Regions from separate parts of the Salinithrix halophila genome, predicted to be linked through region 3. Evidence: riboswitches for the same ligand, from Rfam matches in the RefSeq annotation. Region 3 holds a riboswitch; each other region holds the start of a gene.

Region 1 (5,329 bases), on a different contig from region 3:
CGCAAAACGATCTCCCAGATGACCCTCTCACAAACCGTCTTAATGATTTCGATCGGAACGCTCCTGATTCAGCCGGTCAGCGGTCATGGACTAGGGGTCACTTTCCTTGTCGCCTCTATCCTGGTGATTTCCCTACTGATCATTGAATATTTACAGCTCAAATCTGATACCACGGAAAGCTTAATTACAGGCAAGGCGGTCATGGTAATCCAAAACGGCCAATTGCAAACGGATAACTTAAAAAAGCTCCGACTGACGGTGGATCAACTGGAAACACGACTAAGACAAAACAGCGTTACAAAATTCACGGATGTCAAGTGGGCTACCCTGGAGCCGAGCGGTCAACTGGGATATGAATTGATGGACCAAGCAAAACCGGCAACCAAAGGGGATTTGAACCAACTTCTCCAAACGATCCAGAGCCAGCTTCAACCCGTTCCTGCTCAGATGAACCCCACTCAGCCCACACCCAACCTTGCCAGTCAAACGAACAACAACCAGACAGGTCATGATATATTTGCCGAAGTAACCCAGAAAAATGACACTGACCATGGAAACTTGCAATAAAAAAACCGACAGGGAACTTCCATCGCCCCTGTCGGCCTTATTCCATAGGAGTGCCATCTTCCCGCAGGTAGTGATCAAACCAGTTCAAAATCTCACGGTCCCGTACTTGAGCCCGGTTGGTTAGGTAGTGGTTGCCGCCGGGAACCAGCACCAACCGGTGTTCATAACCCAGATCGACCATCCTTTCCGCCAACCTTTTTGAGTGTTCCGGCGAGACGGTATGATCATCCAAGCCGTGGAGGATCAAAAGGGGGACACGCAGCTCGTCCGCCCAGTTAATGGCGGAACGGATCTGGTATTCTTTGGAATCCAGGAGCGGATCCCCAACCAGCCTGGAAAGCGGGTTACGGAAAACATCGCCGCTCTGCTCATACAGCAGGCTCAGATCGGCCACCCCGCCCACTGTGGCAGCTGCTTGAACATCCACACCCTCCTTCAGGGCCATATATGTCATCATGCCGCCTCGGGAAAAGCCCAACATCACTTTTTTGTTCTGATCGACATAGGGGAGACGGTCAGCAAGAGGGAACAGATTGAGTACATCTTTCACATCTTCCCCTGCCATGCTAAGATGACCTGCACTTCCGGGAGCTCCTCTGTATTGGGAAGCGATGACTACATACTTGTTGGCTGACAGCTTGGCCAAATATTTCAGCGTCCGAGCGGTGACATGGGCCGTGTCAACAATCCCCCCACGGTTATAAATAATGGCCGGCAACTTCTCAGTGTGATTTTTCGGTTTGCAGAGAAAGCCAGCCACACGGACCCCCTCACTCAGGTAAACGATCCGATATACGTCCACTTGATCCGAATAACGACTTTTCAAATTTAACCGTTCTTTTTCTAGGATCTTCCCGTTTGTGCTGCGAAAAGGGTCGACGACCTTGTCCCGTTGCAACTCGTCGGCAGCCCCCTTCGCCATGTTTTCCGCCTCCCGGGTTTTTCCCTCTCCTTCCGAAAGCGTCACCCATGCCGATATGCCCGCTAACAAGAAGAAGACCAACAATCCGAGTCCTACGCGTTTCAAGTTGCTACCGCCTTCCTTTTTTTCAGTACCGGTTTCCTCCAAGTTCCATCCTGACATAGGTTTTTATATTCTAACATGGTAAACTTCTCATTTTAAAAAAACAACCGACCGGAGGTTATAGGTCCTCTCGGTTATCGAAACCCTGAAAAAGCCGGACACACGGGGTGTCCGGCTCAATTATCGAGTTCTCTTACGAATTGAGATTTATCCGTGAACCTTTAACCGTTGCTCCTCCCGAAGGTGGCGGGCGGCCTCCACCATGTTACGCAAGGCAGGAACCACCTCATCCCGTGTACGCGTCTTCAACCCACAGTCCGGATTAATCCAGAACAGACTAGGTTCAAGAACACGCAGGGCGCGCCGGACAGATTCAGCCATTTCTTCCACCGGGGGGACACGGGGGCTATGGATGTCGTAAACCCCGAGCCCAATTCCTTTATCATAGGTATGGGTTTCAAAGGCTTCAATCAACTCTCCATGACTACGGGAGGTCTCAATCGAGATCACGTCAGCATCCATCTCCCGAATCGCCTCCAAAATATCATGAAAATCACTGTAACACATGTGTGTGTGAACCTGGGTCTCTGCTACCGTTCCCGAAACCGCCAGCCGGAAAGAGGAGATAGCCCAGTCCAGGTAGGTCTTTTGCTCCTCCGACTTCAGGGGCAACCCTTCACGGAGTGCCGGCTCATCCATTTGGATCATGCCGATCCCAGCGGCTTCCAATGCCTTTACTTCCGCCTTTAAGGCAAGAGCCACCTGACGGGCTACCTCCTGGCGCGGGAGATCGTCTCGTACAAACGACCAATTAAGGATCGTCACCGGGCCCGTCAACATCCCCTTTACCGGCCTTGAAGTTAGACTCTGTGCGTAGACGACCTCTTCTACTGTCATCGCTTCCCGGAACTCGACATCGCCAAAGAGGATCGGGGGTTTGACACACCGAGAACCGTAGGATTGGACCCAACCGTAGCGAGTAAAAGCAAAACCGTCTAATTTTTCACCGAAATACTCCACCATGTCCGTACGTTCAAACTCTCCATGTACCAATACATCCAGATCTAGCTCCTCCTGGATATGGATCCAATCGGCGATTTCTTTTTTTACAAATTCCCGGTACCGGGCATCGGACCAATCCCCTCTGCGCCATTTTAGGCGGGCTCCACGAACTTCTCGAGTTTGGGGCAGGCTCCCGATGGTAGTTGTCGGAAACAGAGGGAGACGGAAGCGCTCCTGCTGGATGCGACGTCGTTCCGGGTAGGGGGTGTCTCGCCACGTATCCAATTCGGTAACCTGACGGACAGCCTCCCTCACTTCCGGCCGGGTGCGTAACTCGGATCGGGCCAATCCATGAAGAGCGTCCCGGGCCGCCTGAAGCCCCTCCTCGACCATTTCCTTTCTTTCACAGAGGGCACGGGTGAGAAGGGTCGTTTCCTCTAGTTTTTCTTCCGCAAAAGAGAGCGCCCGTTTCAAAACTGGAGGCAGCTCCTCTTCCTTCCCGACTGAGACCGGGACGTGAATCAAGCTACAGGAAGGCTGAATCCACCATCCGCTACATGCCCCTAGCGAACGAAGTTCCCCTTCCAGGAAGTCTAGCTCCTGGGGCAGATCCCCACGCCAAATGTTACGCCCATCGAGAATGCCGACTCCCATTACCTTGTTCTCTGGAAAGCCGAATCGACGGAGGGAGTGGAGGTTCCCCTCTCTCCCTGCCTGGAAGTCGAGGCCAATCCCCGCTACAGGTAGACGAGCTACATCCTGATAATGCTCAATCGAACCAAAATAGGTTTGAAGCATGATTCGAACCCCCGAAACCGATCGAGCCAACTCCTGATAGACTTCCTCGACGGCTTCCATCTCCCCATGAGGGTGGGTGAGAACCAAGGCGGGTTCATCCACCTGAACCCATTCCACCCCTGCATCCTCTAATTCCCGCAGAACCTTGGCATAAAGAGGTACCAACTTTTTCAGCACTCCTGGAAGATCAGCCGGTTTAAAACCCTTCGACAGTTTGGCAAAGGTGTAAGGGCCGAGCAAGACGGGTTTTCCCTCGATGCCCAGTTCTTCCTTCGCTTCTCTCCAGGCGGTCAGGGGTTTATTCTCGGTAAGAACCGGCTCGGCCTCCCCCCATTCCGGTACGATGTAGTGGTAGTTGGTGTTAAACCATTTCGTCATTTCACAAGCTGCTTTTCCCTCAGCCCCCCGGGCCATCGAAAAATAGGTGTTCAGGGAAACTGGCCCTTCTCGGTGCTGAAATCGCTCAGGGATCAGGCCGAACATCACCGCTGTATCCAACACATGGTCATACAGAGTGAAGTCACCGACCGGAACCCGGTTCACCCCAGCATCGGCCTGTTTTTTTATATGTTCTAGTCGGATTCGCTTCATCGCGGGCAAAAAATCCTTTTCTTCCGTTTTCCCGGCCCAGAAATCCTCCAACACTCTTTTCCATTCACGTTCCGCCCCGATCCGGGGGAAACCCAAATTGCTGCTTTCGATCTTCATAGCGGCCACGCTCCCTCCAAGGAAATAAAAAAGACATCCCACGCCTTTCAACAGACAGGTGGACATGTCTAACCGGGCCGCTTCGTGCGACGAATTCTCCAGTGGATCATTCCAACACCTCCCTATCTACCGTAGGTCAAACAGTGTCGTTGGAACAGGCAGGTCTCCTGGCTCCAGGTTCATCATCTGCTGCCCGCCTTCCCGGCCGTGCTTGGCCAGTGGCTGATGGGCAGCGACTTCCCTGTCACAGTGGCGGGACCGCGCCGGAATCACACCGGCTTCCCTTTTCAACCTCTCCTCAGTGGGAGGGGTACCTGTCCCCGCGATATACAATTGAACCTTTCGGTTATAAAATAACGTTCCCATGGATGGGAGCTCAAGTCAAGATGTTTATTATTGGGGTGGACATTTTTTCGTTCCATTTCGTCAATTTTTGCGTTACCCTAAAAGAGGATCAATCGGAAGCTCCCGCCTCTCCTTTTGGGTCCGGACTCCGATTCGACCGCCCAAGGAGGATGGATGAGTATGGATAACAAACAGTTGCATCAAAAGGTGATCCAAGTGAAGGAAATGCAGGAATCAGGGGTCCTTCGGTTTGAACAACCCAACCCCATCGCCGACTCTCTCTCCCGGGTTCGTTTCGATGAGACTGGTCAGGTCGATCCCAAGACGGTAGATCCGAATGTCAAAGCCCTGCTCACCCTTGTCGAATTATATTAACCGGAGGAAGCCAACGGCATCGACCGACCACCGGAGGCCTCACGGGGCCTCTTCCTTATATGTCCAAAGGTGGACAGAAGGAGCGGATGGATGAAGACAAACCGATACACCTTTATAGGCCTGCTCGTACTTTCCCTCTGTTTGCTAGCTGGCTGTGTAGACGCTGATATGCATATCACAGTCCATGCCGACGGCTCTGGGGTTTACCGGCTAAAAATGCTGACTAACCCCTTGCTGACGGAGAAGCTGCAACCTATCCGGAAAAAGGCAGAGGCCAAAGGATATCAAATCAGGGATCTGAAAAAAGGAAACCAAACCGGTTGGATAGCGGAAAAACGTGTCTCCAACATCGCCGATGACCCACCAGCCAGGGATCTTCTGGAAGAGATTTCTCCCGGAGGAAAAGAAGCAGGCCTTCTTCCCTCTCTTCCTGACAAGAAGCAGGGCCCGCTAAAGGTGGTTAACGGCTTTTTCAACACATCGATCACGTTCAAAGAAAATCTAAATTTG
Region 2 (5,329 bases), on a different contig from region 3:
GTCCCGGCCATTCCGTGAACCATTCCCACCAGGAACGAGCGCAACCGATACCCGACCCGCTGTTCTCCGGGATTTTCATCCCCTGTCTCCGCCGAAGGCCGTCGCATCTCTCCCCTTCGGAAGGCATGAAACGAAGTCCAGCCCAGGGTGACGAGCATACAACCGACAGCGATCTCCATAACCAGTTGAATCGAATCCGGCAGTGCTGTCTTCATGGCCAGGAGCGGCAGCCCGATCAAGAGCAGGGTACAGGTATGCCCCAACCCCCAGTAGATACCAGAAGCCGTCGCCTTCAACACGTTACCGGTGCGGCTGGCGATAGTAGATACCGCGATAAAATGGTCCGGGTCCAATGCATGGCGTAAACCCAGCAGCAAACCAACTCCTAAGGTCGTCCATATTCCCCAATCCATCCGTTTTCCTCCTCTGTCCCATGTAAAGTTGTGATCAATCCGCCAGGCCGGCAAGTGCTTCCTTCGGTTCCGGCAGCCATCGGCTAATTCCCTCGACTAACCCTTCTACGGTATGAGGATTGGCCTCCACATCGACACGCATCCCCGATTCCCCCGCCGCCTGGGCCGTCTCCGGCCCGATACAAGCGATTTGAATGGAGTGCAGCAACTCCTCCCCATCCGGACGCTCTAATCGAAGGACTTCTGAAAAGTGGCGGACCGTCGAGGAGCTTGCAAAAGCGATCCAGTCCGCTTTTCTATCCAGTAGCAGACGGATGGCTTCTTTCGACTGACCAAATACGGTCTGGGCCCCGAAGGCTTTGGTTTCCGTCACACGGCATCCCACCTGGCGAAGAGATTCCGCCAGTTCATCCCGTCGAGAGCGGCCTCGCAATAGAAGGACCTCTTCTCCAGGGGCGATTCGCTCTTCCATGGCTTCCAACAAGGTTTCCACCCGGTCGTCGGCGGCAAAAGATTCCACACATACCCCTTTCTCCTGCAAGGCTTTAGCGGTCTTATCTCCGATTGCCGCCACCTTGACCCCGGCCCATGCTCGAATATCCTTTTCCAACTCCCCCAGAGCGCGGAAAAAGGCGTCCACCGCCGAGACGTGACTGAACAGAAGCCAGTCCCACGAATGTTCCCGGCTCATCTCCTGCAAAAAACCCTCCGTCGGCCTTATACAGGCGACGGGAAATTCCACCGCTTCTCCTCCAAGGAATTCGATGGTTTTGGAAAGCACGCTCGGACCTTGCCGTGTCCGAGGCACCAATATCCGCGTTCCGAACAAGGGCTTTGGTTCATACCAGGAGAGTCGTTCCCGCTCCCGAACCACCTCCCCCACGATAATGACGGCAGGGGACTTAAAGCTGTGTATAATCACCCGTTCCGCGATGTCAGACAAAGTGCCTGTCAACGTCTCCTGGTCTATCCGAGAGCCCCAACGAACCAGGGCTACCGGCGTTTCCGGGCTACGTCCGTACTGGATCAATTGTTCGCAGATATAGTCTAGGTTGGAGACGCCCATCAGGATGACTAGCGTTTCCGGCCCTTTAGCCAGATGCTTCCATTTCACCGAGGGTTCTTTTTTATCTGGACGTTCATGCCCGGTCACCACGGCAAAGGAAGAATTGTAATCGCGATGAGTGACCGGGATTCCCGCATAGGCCGGAACCGCCGTCACAGAGCTGATACCGGGTATTACGTCAAAGGGGACCCCGGCTTGTACCAGAGTGGCCGCTTCCTCCCCACCCCGACCAAAGACGAAGGGGTCTCCTCCCTTCAGCCGTACCACGGTTTTCCCTTCCCCCGCTTTTTGGACAAGGGTCCGGTTGATTTCCTGCTGGGTCCACCGATTGGATGAAGGACGTTTGCCCACGTCGATCTTCTCACAATGATCTGGAACGCTCTCCAGTAAACGCGGACTAACAAGGCGGTCGTACAAGACCACATCCGCCATCTCCAGCGCTTCCTTCCCTTTAACAGTGATCAAACCCGGAGCTCCCGGTCCTGCTCCCACGATAAAAACGAAACCCTTCTCCAACGTCGCAACGCCTCCTTCCGCCATGAAGCCTCTATGCCGCGGGCCCTGGCGAAAACAATAAAAAACACACCCCTGTTAGGATGTGCTTTGTGTGCATGAAAGCATAAACCGGTGATCACCTCGGTGAAATTCACCGTGTGTCCGGTTCTCCGTCACTCACCTCCCCATCCTCGCAGGTACAAATGGTGGTCAGGACAGGCAGGTCTCCTGGCTCATGGTCATCGCTCCCTGCGCCTTCCCGTTCCCCTATGGAACAGTGACATCTTGCAGTTCGCTACCCATTTACAGTGGCGGGACCGCGTCGGACTTTCACCGACTTCCCTTTTAACCGAACACTCCTAAAGGAATGTTCGGCACCTGTCCTTTTCGTATGAAGTTGTCCGTCCACCTCAATATACCTGTTTACGGAATCTTTGTCTACAAAATTTTGTATAGCTTGATTTTTCCCTCCTCTACTACGAAACCGCGAGCATAAAAAAATCCGCCGAAACGGCGGATGACAAAGTTCTTCTATACCGCAAAGGTGGGCCGGTTTCCGGCGAAGCGCCTGTAGGCACCGACCACCCAGCGGAGTGCCCGGAGACTACTAAGTGGGTAAGGAATGATTTTTTTTACGGCAGGTCTGTCTCCCCCATCAGATAGCGGTCGCATTCACGGGCCGCCTCACGTCCTTCGTGGATGGCCCAGACAATGAGGCTCTGTCCCCTGCGTACATCACCAGCAGCGAACACCCCGTCAAAATTGGTCATATACTCCCCGTATTCGGCCTTCACCCGGCGGTTTTGGTGATCTAAGCCGGAGTTCTGCAACAGGGCGTCTTCCGTCCCTTCGAAGCCGATGGCGACCAGCACGAGCTGGGTAGGCCACACTTTCTCCGTGCCGGGAAGCTCGCGGAAGGAATAGCTCCCGTCTTCACGGATGATCTTCTCGGCCTCGACGGTGTGCAATTCTTTGACCTTTCCGTTTTCATCCCCCACCAGCTTCTTGGTGATGATGGAATATTGCCGAGGGTCTTTACCGAAACGGGCTTTCGCCTCTTCGTAAGCGTAGTCCAAGGTAAAGACAAAAGGTTGTTCCGGCCAGGGATTGTTTTCCTCCCTTGTATCAGGCAGCTTTGGATGCCTACCGAACTGAACGACACTTTTGCACCGTTGGCGCAAGGCGGTGGCGACACAGTCCGCCCCGGTGTCCCCGCCCCCGATGACGATAACATCCTTTCCTTCTGCGGAAATGGAAGTTTCGAAAGCGGGGTCGAGCAGGTCTTTCGTCGATTCGGTCAGGTATTTCATCGCCAGATGAATCTCCTCTAGATTCCGCCCTTCCAGGGCGAGATCCCGGTGTTTTTGCGCTCCTGCACACAGGATAACGGCATCGAATTCATCCCGCAATTGGTCGAGGGTGACGTCTTTCCCGATTTCCGTCCCGGTGATAAAGTGGACGCCTTCTTCCTTCAACAGATCAACCCGGCGTTCCACGAGTCGTTTTTCCAGTTTCATGTTGGGAATCCCGTACATGAGCAGTCCACCGATCCGATCATCCCGCTCATAAATGGTCACCGAATGACCCGCTTTGTTCAGTTGGTCAGCAGCAGCCAGACCGGCAGGCCCTGACCCCACCACTGCCACGGTTTTCCCCGTTCGAGTTTTCGGCGGGCTCGGTACAATCCAGCCTTCTGCAAACCCGCGGTCGATAATTTCCCGTTCGATGTTCTTGATGGCCACCGCTGGATCGTGAATAGCCACCGTACAGGCCCCTTCACAGGGAGCGGGACAGACCCGCCCAGTAAATTCAGGAAAATTATTGGTTTTGAGGAGGCGATCCAACGCCTCTTTCCAGCGGCCCCGGTAGACTAGATCGTTCCACTCGGGGATCAGGTTGTAGAGCGGGCATCCGGAATCGGTGCCGTTGATTGGAATCCCCGTATGGCAGAAGGGTGTGCCGCAATCCATGCAGCGGGCCCCCTGCTTTTTCAATTCATCTTCGGGAAGCGGTAGTTGATATTCGTTCCAATCCCGCAGACGGGTGAGCGGATCCCGCTCACTCGCTGTCTTGCGTTCGTATTCCATAAAGCCCGTGGCTTTACCCATGCGACTCCCCTCCTTATCCAGTGAGTACCGGTTCGCGGCGTACCTTTCCGGTCTTTTTCTCCGGTCGATTTCCTTCCTTTTTCTCGAAAGCGGCTGCCATCGCCTCTTGTTCATTCATACCGGCGGCCATCAGTTCCCCGATGGACTCCATCATTTGTTTGTAATCCTTCGGGATCACCTTGACGAACTTGGCAACGGAATCCTCCCACTTTTCCAGCACGGATGTGGCGTGAAGGCTACCTGTGTGCCGGATGTGGTTTTCGATGAGTTCTTTCACTTCTCCGAGATCCTGCTCATCCTCCAGGCTCTCAAGCAGGACCAATTCACGGTTTACATTGCGGGTGAGGGTATCGAGATCCTCAGCCAGTACGTAAGCAACCCCGCCCGACATCCCGGCGGCAAAGTTTTTGCCCACCGAGCCGAGGATCACCACCTGTCCCCCCGTCATATATTCACAGCCGTGGTCACCGACACCTTCAACAACAGCGCGAACTCCGCTGTTGCGGACACAGAAACGCTCGCCGGCGACCCCGCGGATATAGGCTTCTCCTGCCGTTGCCCCATAAAAGGCAACGTTACCGATCACCGTGTTTTCCTCCGGCGCGAAAGCTGCTCCTTCCGGCGGGTACACCACGATTTTCCCGCCGGAAAGCCCTTTGCCCACATAATCATTTGCGTCACCTTCCACCGTCAGGCTAACGCCTTTCGGCACGAAGGCTCCCAGGCTCTGTCCCGCAGAACCCTGGAAACGAAGGCGAATCGTATCGTCCGGCAGCCCTTTTGCACCGAAACGTTTCGTCACTTCGCTTCCCAGGATGGTCCCTACTACTCGGTCGGTGTTACGAATCGGGAGGGTCGCTTCCACTTGCTCTCCCGATTCCAGAGCCGGCTGACAGAGAGCCAACAGTTCCCGGCGGTCGAGGGAGCCGTCCAAACCATGATCCTGAGGACGTTTAAAGTAGCGGCCCGTTTCCGGCGGAACATCCGGCTGGTGCAGAAGCGGTGACAGATCCAGGCTCTTGGCTTTCCAGTGGTGTTTCGCCCGCTCGCTCACCTTCAGCAAATCATTGCGACCGATCAGTTCTTCCAGCCGACGGAAGCCGAGCTGGGCCATGATCTCCCGAACCTCTTCAGCCACAAAACGCATATAGTTCACGACATGATCCGGATCACCGATGAATTTTTTACGAAGGTCCGGGTTTTGCGTAGCAACCCCCACAGGACAGGTATCCAAATGACAAGCGCGC
Region 3 (5,329 bases):
GCGGAGCTGTTGCAAGCCGAATCAAGTAGGGGGCTCTCGTGAGGAAAGTAGAGGTGGTACCCCACCATCCGGCCTGGAGCGAACGCTTTGAAGAAGAAGCTCAGAAGTTGCGGGAGGTTTTCGGAGAAGAACTGATCCGGGTTTACCACATCGGGAGTACATCGGTTCCGGGGCTGGAGGCGAAACCAGTGATCGACCTACTCCCGGTGGTAAAAGAGATTAGCCGAGTGGATCGTTTTCGCCCGCCGATGGAAGCGCTTGGGTACGAAGCCATGGGGGAGTATGGCATCCCTGGCCGCCGTTTTTTCCGAAAAGGGGGGGAGAATCGGACCCATCATGTTCATGTCTTTGAGGAAGGTCACTCCGATATCCGCCGTCACCTCGCCTTCCGGGACTACTTGCGAACCCATCCCGAGGAGGCAGCCCGCTACGGGGCGCTCAAGCAGCGCTTAGCCCACCGTTTCCCAACGGATTTGAAAGCGTATATGGACGGCAAAGATGGACTGATCAAGGAAATCGAAGCCCTGGCGCTCCAGTGGCATAGGGAGAAACACCGAGAAGGGAAGATGACTCCTTCATCATAGATAACCAGACTTCTTTCAACCGCCGGATGCCTGACCATACAGCGGCTCCGGGCTATCGGAGTTGAGTGTTAATCTGAACCCCCCGATCATAACAAATCTGGCACTCCCCACGGGGTCTGATCCTCTGTAAAATTAGCATCAGAGGAGAAAGGGGAGGAGACAAAAGATGGAGACACTCATGAATCATGAAATCAAGGAATGCAGAAGCGAAAGAGATTGGCGACGAGTCTGGCCGGTTATCCAAGAGTTGCGCTCTCATCTATCGGAGGATGATTATCTCACCTTGTTAGAAACGATGCGGAAAGAAGAGGGGTACCGGCTCTTTTACTTGGAGGAAGCGGGAGAAATCATGGCTTGTGCAGGGATCGCTGTACGGACAACTTTCTATTATGGTAAACATGTTTTTGTCCACGAGCTGGTGACCCGATCGGATCAACGGTCCCGTGGATTCGGTGAGAGGCTTCTTGCTGCGGTGGAACGGTGGGGGCAGGAACAGGGATGTACCCGGATTGCACTCACGTCCGGGTTATCCCGCCACAAGGCCCATCGGTTTTACGAGGAGAAGATGGGCTATGGGAAGAAGAGTTACGCCTTCGTGAAGGAACTGGGAGGGGGAGTTTGAGGTTATTGACAAACCCGAGGCTTGGGAGCGAAGCCGGATTTCCGACTCCGCGCCAGATGTTCCTCCCGCAGTTGTCGGGCCTGTCCGCTCCGTGCCCTCCGGCTCCAACCAGCGGCCAAAGGAAAAACGGTGTGGCCGCAAAACGGTTGGAGCCTCCGGCCACTCCGCTAGGTTGTCGGTCCAACAGGCGCTCCGCCGTAAACCGGCTATCATTACGGTATGGAAGAACTCAGCAGCTCGAGTTGAGGCCGTTGCTTCCATGGGTGGCTATTCCTGACAAGGGAAAGTGATTTTGGACGTCCCGCAGACTCTTCTAGCATGTATAATCAGAAAAGAAAGGTTAATTGAGAGAAACGAGGAAGGGATGCGGGTGGAGAGACAAAAACAGCTCGATGATTGGTGCCCCTCTGTACCCGGTTTGAATGCGGAGGCGATGGTTGAGGCACAAAAGCATGTGGATAACCTGACCAAGCCCTTGGGTGCTTTGGGACGCCTGGAAGAAACCCTGGTTCGATTGGCGGGGATTACCGGTAAGGTCGTCCCGTCTATCGACAGGAAGGCGGTTGTCGTTTTTTGTGGGGACCATGGGGTGACGGAGGAAGGCGTGAGCGCCTACCCTCCTGAGGTGACGGGATTGATGATCCGTAATTTCTGCGATGGCAAAGCCGCCGTCAATGCTTTTGCCCGTCGCTTTGGTGCCGAGGTGAGGGTGGTAGATGTAGGCAGCCGGCTTACCGAACTGCCGGCTGGTACCCTGGATCGGAAGGTGCGGGCCGGGACAGCCAATATGGCCAAAGGACCGGCGATGAGACGGGAAGAAGCTGTCCAGGCGATCCGGGTCGGGCTGGAACTGGCCCTGGAAACGAAGGAGAAGGGATTTCAATTGGTGGCTGTCGGGGAGATGGGAATTGGCAATACGACGGCTGCGACAGCGGTATCGGCTTCCCTGACGGGAACGCCGATTGAGGAGTTGGTCGGAAGGGGGACAGGGATCAACGATGTCTCTCTAAAGATGAAAGGAGAGGTAATACGGCACAGCCTGGATGTGAACCGGCCTGACCCCTCCGATCCAGTGGATGTGCTGACAAAAGTGGGTGGGCTGGAGTTGGCGGCTATGACAGGTTTTATCCTCGGAGCCGCCGCCGAGCGGTTGCCGATGGTGATCGATGGGGTGATTTCGACAGCTTCCGCTCTGGCTGCCATCCGCCTTGCTCCGGGGTCGCGGGATTATCTCTTCGCTTCCCACCTCTCTGAGGAACCGGCCCATCGGGTGCTGCTCGAGAAGCTGGGCCTTCACCCTCTGATTCATGCCGGTATGCGCCTCGGGGAAGGGAGCGGCGCTGTTCTCTGTTTTCCCCTCTTCGACGGGGCAGTCGCGGCGGCACGGGAGATGGCTACTTTCGCCGACTTGGGCTTATAACGGTTAAATAGTATATCGGAAGGGGAAAGGTGGGGTGCCTATTGGCGCCCCGGCAACCGGGAAGCCGGTGAGAAACCGGCGCGGTCCCGCCACTGTAAGGGGATGTAACCCCGAGCCAGGATACCGGCCTTTCCCAACGGCACCGCCTCAGCCACGCGGATGGCGAGGTGCCAGGGACAACCGGTGATACCGGTTTCTTTTGGCACTGTCACGCAATCGAGGCGGGCGGTGTTTTTTAATGGGGTTGAAAAAAGGAGGGGATGCCTTTGACAGGGGTGGAACGATACGGACACGGTGGTGACCGATGGACGGCGGGAGAGATGTTTGGCAGGGGGGCGGATGCCTTTGTCGACTTTAGCGCCAACATTAATCCCCTGGGACCGCCGGATTCCGTGGTTCGGGTGTTGCAGGAAGCGCTGGAGGACAAAGGGGCACCGGTTCTTGCCCGTTATCCAGACCCTCGCGCTCGCTCCCTGAAGCGGGCGCTTGCGAACCGATATGGGGTGCCGGAAGAATGCCTGATGATTGGGAATGGAGGGGCGGAGTTGATCGATCTGGTTAATGCGGCTGTCCGTCCGTCGCGGGTAGGCGCGACGGCCCCCTCCTTCGCGGAGTATGAAGCTTCTGCCCGCAAGCGTGGGCAGGAAATCGTGTATTTGCCGACAGGGGAGAAGGAAGGTTTTCAACCGGAGCCGGAGGCCCTTTCCAAGTGGATTCGGTCGGTGGATCTCGCTTACCTGGGACATCCCAACAATCCCACTGGTTTAACCGTCCCTTATGGGCAGTTGCTGGCGGCGGCTGAAGAGGCCGCCGTAGCGGGAACGGTGTTGGTGGTAGACGAAGCCTTCCTCGATTTTGTTTCGGATGGGGAGGCTCGGTCCCTGCTGTCTCGGCTGGCGGATTTCCCGACGACCCTCCTACTGCGTTCCATGACTAAATTTTACGCTTTGCCCGGTCTGCGTCTGGGCTGGGGGGCGGCCCACCCCGACTGGATACGCCGCATCGAGGAGCTGCAGATTCCCTGGAGCGTTAATGGGCTGGCCCAGATAGCGGGAGAGGCGGCTCTCTCCGACGGAGCCTTTGAAAACGTGACCCGTCGATGGCTGGCGGTGGAGCGATGTTTCATGATGGAGAGGCTGCGGGAGTTGCCAGGTGCCCTGCTGGTTCCGGGGGAAGTAAACTACTTCTTACTGAAATTAGAGGCTCCCCCCTTAGGAGGAACCGGCGCTTCCCGGCGTTTACAACAGGCGTTGGGGGAGCGGGGGATCCTGATCCGGGATTGCTCGACCTATCCGGGTTTGGACGATGCCTATATCCGGGTGGCGGTTCGGAGCCGGGAGGAGAATGTACACCTCCTCCAAAAACTAGGAGAAGTGTTGGGGAAGGGGGAAATCTTTTGATCCGATTGGTAACTGGAGGGGTCCGTTCCGGGAAGAGCCGATTTGCCGAGGAGACGGCGCGGGATGTGGGGGAGAAGGTGCTGTATGTGGCCACCGGTGTTCCCGGGGATGAAGAGATGCAAGAGCGAGTGGCCCGCCATCGCGATCGGCGTCCTCGAAGTTGGGGCCTGGTGGAGGAGGAGTGGGATTTGGAAGCCGCCCTTGCCCGCTCCGGCGAATGGGATGCTTGGTTGATTGACGATCTGGGGACCTGGACAGCCAACCACGTCATGCGCCTTTCCGAAGAGTCCATCCGGGAAGACCAGGGCGGCTTCGAAGCGGAAATGGCGAAGAAAACGGATCGCCTGCTGGATACGCTTCAAGATCAGGAGGTGATCCTGGTCACGGCGGAGACCGGGTTGGGCGGGGTCGCCATGAACCGGATGGGCCGACTGTTCCAGGATGCCCTCGGCACCGTGAATCAGCAAGTGGCTCAGAGGGCGGACGAAGTCTGGTTAGTGGCCTGTGGTATTCCTTGCCAGATCAAGGGAGTAGACGGATGAATGCCTTCTTTACGGCCCTTGCTTTTCTGACCCGCATCCCCGTTCCGGTTCGGATGGACCCCCGGGACTGGCCTAAGAGCACGGTTTACTATCCGCTCGTCGGCTTGGTGATCGGGGTCCTACTCGTCCTGATGAACGAGGCTCTCTCCTTGCTCTTTCCGCCTCTGGTCCGCAGTGTACTGGTGACAGCGGGTTGGGTTTTTCTTACAGGGGGGCTGCACCTGGACGGACTGATGGACACTGCCGACGGGCTGGGTGCCAACAAGGATCGGGAGCAGACGCTAGCGATCATGAAGGACAGCCGCGTGGGGGCGATGGGTGTCCTGGCAGCGATCTTGCTTCTGGGGGTGAAGGTATCCGCTCTTACTTACCTGGAACCGGCCATCATCCCACTGCTGGCCGCTCCTGTCGCAGCCCGCACAGGGATGACAGCGGCAATCGCCTTTTTCCCATATCTGCGTGAACAAGGGATGGGGCTCAACTTGCGGGAAGGGCTGTCCCCTCTTCGCCTTGGAGTAGCCCTCACCTCAGGGACAGCGATCATTGCTGTGGTGGCAGGCTGGTGGACGTTCCTGATTCTAGGAGGAACCGCTTTGGTGATCGGCCTGATCGCTCGGGTGGTACTGAGACGGCTGGGTGGTCTGACTGGGGACGTCTACGGATGCATGGCGGAAGCGGTGGAAGCAGCGATTCTTCTTCTATGGTTGGCAGCGGGGGACCCGGTATGAAAGATTCCTTGAGATTGCTGTGGGTCCGCCATG
Region 4 (5,329 bases), 160 kb from region 3:
CGAAAAATGGCCCCCCAACCATCGCGGTGATCACCCCGATCGGCAGCTCCCGGGGGTCCATTACCGTCCGGGCCAGGGTGTCCGCCCAGACCAGGAAGACCGCACCCGCCAATGCCGAAATCGGAAGCAACACCCGATGATCGGGCCCGGTCATCATCCGAATGATGTGGGGGATGATTAACCCGACGAACCCGATCGTCCCGGATACCGAGACAGCTGCTGCCGTCATCAGAGTAGCGGCCAACAGCAGCAATAGCCGTGTGCGCTCCACAGACACCCCCAGGTGAGCGGCGGACCGCTCCCCGAGAGCAAACAAGTTTAGCGGCTTACTCAACAACCATACCACCGCCATCCCCCCGAACAGAAAGGGGAGAACGACCAAAGCATCTTTCCATTCCCGTAAAGCGACACTGCCCATCAACCAATACTGAATACGTTGAATTTCCACCGCCGATGCCATGGCGATCACGTAGGTGAGCATCGCGCCGAAAAAAGCCTGCACCACGACCCCAGCGAGAATCAAGGTATCCGTCCGCATCGCCCCACCCAGCCGGGCCAGCTGCAACACGGATACCAGGGCGCAACTCCCCAGGAGGAAGGCCCAAACCGGCACAGCCCACTCGCCGAGCCAGGCGACACCCCAGCCGGTGAAGATGGCAATCGCCGCCCCGAGGCCAGCCCCGGATGAAACTCCCAGAATATAGGGGTCAGCCAGTGGGTTTTTCAGTAACCCCTGGAATACTGCCCCTGAGCCAGCCAGAGCCGCCCCGACCAAAGCAGCCAACAAGACCCGAGGCAGCCGTAACTGCCAGACGATGGCGTCCGTCGCCGGATCGACCGACCCGCCCACTCCCATGAGGTGGAAGCCCACGACCCGCCAGACGTCGGTAAAACGAATATCCGCGCTCCCCACGGAGACCGCAGCAGCCAAGGATACTAGCAACAAGGACAGCCAAAAGGCGGACCAGCCTGTCAGCCGACCCGCCCAACTCCCAGCCCTCATTGGGCGACTTTAGCGTAAGCGTCCGGGTAAAGGGATTTGGAGATATGGAGCAGCCCCTTGGTAACCCGGGGACCCGGTCGGCTGACGAGATTACCGTCCAATGCTTCGATCCGGTCATCCTCCACGGCATCGATTTTCTTCCATCCGCTGCGGGAGGCGATTTTTTTCGCCTTGGCCCCATGAGTATAAAGGATGACGTCCGGGTCATATTTCACGACCTTTTCGGCGGAAAGCTGCACCCAGCCTTTCTGGCCTTTCGCCACATTCTTTCCGCCTGCCAAGGTGATGAGCTCGTCCATAAACGTTCCTTTACCCGTGGTATACAAGTCGGGGGAGACTTCCACCCACACTTTGGCCTTCTCCTCGTCCGACACTTTGGCAGCCACTTTCTCGGCCACCTTCTTCTCTTTCTCCATCCTTTCGATTACTTCTTCTGCTTTCTTCTCAGCTCCGGCTGCCTTGCCCACATCACGGATCTGCTTGTAAACCCCAGCCAGGTCATGGGGCTCATAAGCGAGGACCGTCAATCCCAGCTTCCGCAATTTGTCGATCGTTTCCTGCTTCACCATCGGGGAGGCGAGAACCAGGTCCGGCTTCAGCGAGACGACCTTTTCAGCGTTAATATTCATATCCCCTACCTTCTCTACCTTTTTCACTTCAGCAGGGTAGTCGTCATTGGCCGTGACGCCGACCACTTTTTTCCCCTGACCCAGTGCATAGATCGTCTCGGTCATGCTGGGGATTAGGGAGACAATTCGCTTTGGCTTCTTCTCGATGGTAACTTCCTTACCGGTGTCATCCTTCAGTTTGACGGGAAACCCTTCCGCCGACTTCTCAGTCTCATGCCCCTGTTGTCCGGCATCCGGTGCCGTCCCGCACCCGGCCAGCCCAAACACCAACAGGAAGGCTAATAACCCCATCCATACACGCTTATGCATCTTCATCCACGTTCCTCTCCCGTCTCTATAATCAGGCACGAAAAAAACCTCTTGCTCCAACGAGACAAAAGGCATGGCCGAGTTCCCTTTTCTAGGCGGTAAAAACCGCCGGGAAGACCCTTCCTTGCGCTCCTCTGCCTCGAAGGAGACGGCAAGCGTCGCGGAGGAAAGGCAGGTCTCCTGGCTCATGGATCGACACTCCTCCACACCTTCCCGTCTGTCGGACAGTGGCTTATCGTGGATTCGCTCCCCATTCACAGTGGCGGGACCGCGCCGGATTCACACCGGCTTCCCTTTTCACTTTCGCCCGTGGGCAAAAGACCTTTCCACCTATCTACTTGTGGCTTCATTATATCCGAATGTCAAAAAAGCTTCAATCACGGAGGATTCTGGCAAATTCATAGACTCACTCTTTTCCCTTCCCCTTTCCTCCCGCTACAATGGAGGAGAAGGGTTCACAGAACCCCATTACCTTACGAGGAGGACGACGATGAAACACCAGACATTCCAACTGGGTCTTGGAAAAGAGAACCGGATCATTCGGGGGGACGTGCGCGTTCCGGCAACGGATCGGCCCCATCCCGTCCTGATTCTCTGCCATGGGTTCAAGGGCTTTAAAGACTGGGGGATGTTTCCCTACGCTGCCGACACCCTGGCTCGTATCGGGTTTGCCGTCCTCACCTTCAACTTCTCAATGAACGGCGTGGGGGAAGACCCTGAAGCGTTCACAGAGTTAGAAAAGTTTGCCCAAAACACCTATAGCCGGGGCCAGGAGGATCTCACCTTCCTCCTAGAGAAGATCACCGCCGGTGAACTTCCCCTCGCCGAAGCGATGGACCCCGAACGGCTGGGAATCATCGGCCACAGCCGCGGCGGAGCCGAAAGCCTTCTGTTTGCCTTGGATGAATCCCGCATCCAAGGGGTTGCCCTCTGGAACAGCATCGCCCGGCTCGACCTGTTTTCCGACAACTTTAAGGCCGAGCTGCGGGAGAAAGGACGGGCCTTCATCCCCAACGCCCGCACCGGACAAAACATGCCGATCAATCGGGAGGTGTTGGAGGATCTGGAGGCCAACCGGGATCGATTTGATATCCTCGGTCGTCTTCCGTCCTTCAACCGACCCCTATTGATTATCCAGGGGGATGCGGACCAAGCAGTCCCCGTCGAGACGGCAGAATCCCTGAAAGAGCGAGCCAAGCAGGCAGAACTTCACATTCTCCCTGGCGCCGACCACACTTTCGGCACCATCCACCCTTTCGCAGGTTCTACTCCTCATTTCAATCGCGTACTGGAAATAACCAGCCGCTTCTTTCGGGAAAATTTCAATTGATTTTTTGGACACGAAAAGGCCGGCCTATGGGCCGGCCTTTTCGTCTCAAGGGGGTCAAACCTATTTATCGATTATAGGGAAGGAATCGCGATCATTCATCTCCTCCGAATAGGGATCGGGGAGTTAGGAACGGGATGCATCTCCCGTTTCAAGTACTCTCATTTTAATCGATTTAAAAATACATGTCAATTAATAAAATGATAAATTATAGGCCCTTAAGCCTTCAATTTTACAGGAAAATGTTAGCCGATGATTACCAATTTACAGTAAGTTGCCGTTTGAAAGCCCACGGTTTCAATCGTGGGATGAAAGACGGCGTTGATCGGAACCCCCTTTGGGGGTGGCAAGATCAACCAATTCCTAGTATAATCGAACATATGAGCGGTGCTCATCCCACTGGTAGTGGGTTGTTCCTTGAAAACGTTATGGTATGGGGTTCCAGCGGCGAACGAATCTCTCCCGCTGGGTAAAACCATAAGAGTGAGCGATCAGGAACTAGAACGCTGGTAACAGGCGTTCCGCCCATGTGGGTACACTCTAACTGCATGGGATGGGCTGATGAGACAGCCCTGAACTTGGGAGTTGTCCGAAACAGAAATGGACTGAGGGCGCTAACTACCCAAAAATCCCATGGCTTCAGCCGTGTGGAGTCTCAACACAAGCCTTTTTCAAGTTCCTCAACAAGTGGCCAGAACCCATTTATGCCTACCCCAAATACTCCATCGGTTTAACGAGTTCCCGCTTATCCCTAATAACGAGGCGAAGCCCTAGGATGTTCCCGGAAGGCAAACAAATCCCCCTTTAGGGCTTTGCAAGGCAGCGAGTTTCACCGGCTCCCTTCTCCATTATCGATAAAAATATCAGTTTGATCGTTCATTTTTGCCGCATAAAGAACCTTCTCCGTATCAGACCAACCTTTTCGCCGCAGTTGATCCTTCAGCCAGGAAACATCCTTGCCGATCAGACGAAGATTATGATGCTGGATCCTTCCATCCACGATCAAAGAGAGGGCCACCCCTCGGTACTCGGTTTCCAACTGGAGATCCTTTGGTGTCACGGGGTAGAGCTCCTCTCTGGGCAACACCGTCAGTTCCCCTGTGGGCTCAAGGATCCCGTATTGGATTTCCCGAATATCGGGGTAACCTTTGGCACGAATATGGGACAACAGCTCAGCAAGAGAGATCTCACAACGCCGAAGACTTTCCTTAACGATTTTCCCATGCTTAACGAGAATCGTCGGCTCCCCGATCAGCCATTGGTTCGTTCGTCGATATAATGTCAGCTTCGCGTATATGAGGTGGATGAGGGCGATGAGAATGATCGCCAGCAGCGTCTTTTTTATATCATTCTTCACCAGGATCGGATTCGTCGCCAAAGCGGCAATCATCACAATGGCCACCAAATCGTGGGGGGTGACCTTCAACCTCGCCGATTTGCCCATTAGATGAAGCCCGACAATGGCCGATGTAAATAAAACGAAAACCTTCAGGCTATAAACCACCACGCTTGATCCCCTCCTTCCCCGGAACCTGCCTCCTGTATTTTTTCCAGAAGTCTTTGATTCAAACTGAAAAAGTTTGAACTCATAAAAAAGAAAGCCTCACCAAGGAGGCTTTCAGGTTATTGACAAAGTGGGGGTTGGGGACAACTCTACAGCTTGATCCGTTGCAGACGCAAGGCGTTGAGGACCACGGAGACGGAGCTGAAGGCCATGGCGGCTCCGGCCAGCCAAGGGGCTAGAAAACCGGCGGCTGCTACTGGGATGCCGATCACGTTGTACGCCAGTGCCCAGAACAGATTCTGGCGGATGTTGCGTACGGTATAACGGCTGAGGGAAACGGCATCGACAATGCTGTTCAGATCCCCTCGCATCAAGGTAATGTCCGCGGCTTCCATGGCCACGTCGGTGCCGGTACCGATCGCCATCCCGATATCCGCTGTCGCCAGGGCCGGGGCATCATTGATCCCGTCGCCGACCATGGCTACTTTTTTGCTGGCAGCCTGGAGTTTCTTGATTTCTTCCGCCTTTTCTTCTGGAAGCACCTCTGCGATCACCCG

Evidence for each region. Region 3 has a riboswitch for cobalamin ahead of cobD (threonine-phosphate decarboxylase CobD). Riboswitches for the same ligand answer to the same signal wherever they lie in the genome.
Region 1: linked by a shared signal. The riboswitch ahead of metE (5-methyltetrahydropteroyltriglutamate--homocysteine S-methyltransferase) and the one ahead of cobD (threonine-phosphate decarboxylase CobD) in region 3 are both predicted to bind cobalamin.
Region 2: linked by a shared signal. The riboswitch ahead of cobA (uroporphyrinogen-III C-methyltransferase) and the one ahead of cobD (threonine-phosphate decarboxylase CobD) in region 3 are both predicted to bind cobalamin.
Region 4: linked by a shared signal. The riboswitch ahead of ACFOUO_RS06110 (ABC transporter substrate-binding protein) and the one ahead of cobD (threonine-phosphate decarboxylase CobD) in region 3 are both predicted to bind cobalamin.

What each region holds. Positions count from the first base shown of each region.
Region 1 covers NZ_JBHSAP010000009.1:642,945-648,273, forward strand. The annotation lists gene ACFOUO_RS09470 (DUF421 domain-containing protein) at 1-567, shown strand, start outside; gene ACFOUO_RS09475 (alpha/beta hydrolase family protein) at 605-1,594, opposite strand; gene metE (5-methyltetrahydropteroyltriglutamate--homocysteine S-methyltransferase) at 1,799-4,099, opposite strand; cobalamin riboswitch at 4,240-4,432, opposite strand; gene ACFOUO_RS09485 (hypothetical protein) at 4,625-4,819, shown strand; gene ACFOUO_RS09490 (DUF3153 domain-containing protein) at 4,910-5,329, shown strand, end outside.
Region 2 covers NZ_JBHSAP010000018.1:52,651-57,979, reverse strand. The annotation lists gene ACFOUO_RS13320 (urease accessory protein UreH) at 1-413, opposite strand, end outside; gene cobA (uroporphyrinogen-III C-methyltransferase) at 448-1,995, opposite strand; cobalamin riboswitch at 2,176-2,371, opposite strand; gene ACFOUO_RS13310 (glutamate synthase subunit beta) at 2,607-4,082, opposite strand; gene gltB (glutamate synthase large subunit) at 4,096-5,329, opposite strand, start outside.
Region 3 covers NZ_JBHSAP010000007.1:644,616-649,944, reverse strand. The annotation lists gene ACFOUO_RS05300 (aminotransferase-like domain-containing protein) at 1-42, shown strand, start outside; gene ACFOUO_RS05295 (GrpB family protein) at 39-584, shown strand; gene ACFOUO_RS05290 (GNAT family N-acetyltransferase) at 751-1,206, shown strand; gene cobT (nicotinate-nucleotide--dimethylbenzimidazole phosphoribosyltransferase) at 1,571-2,626, shown strand; cobalamin riboswitch at 2,637-2,772, shown strand; gene cobD (threonine-phosphate decarboxylase CobD) at 2,902-4,026, shown strand; gene cobU (bifunctional adenosylcobinamide kinase/adenosylcobinamide-phosphate guanylyltransferase) at 4,023-4,568, shown strand; gene cobS (adenosylcobinamide-GDP ribazoletransferase) at 4,565-5,296, shown strand; gene ACFOUO_RS05265 (histidine phosphatase family protein) at 5,293-5,329, shown strand, end outside.
Region 4 covers NZ_JBHSAP010000007.1:807,105-812,433, forward strand. The annotation lists gene ACFOUO_RS06105 (FecCD family ABC transporter permease) at 1-943, opposite strand, end outside; gene ACFOUO_RS06110 (ABC transporter substrate-binding protein) at 1,000-2,130, opposite strand; cobalamin riboswitch at 2,095-2,282, opposite strand; gene ACFOUO_RS06115 (alpha/beta hydrolase family protein) at 2,432-3,271, shown strand; gene ACFOUO_RS06120 (DUF421 domain-containing protein) at 4,098-4,775, opposite strand; gene ACFOUO_RS06125 (heavy metal translocating P-type ATPase) at 4,922-5,329, opposite strand, start outside.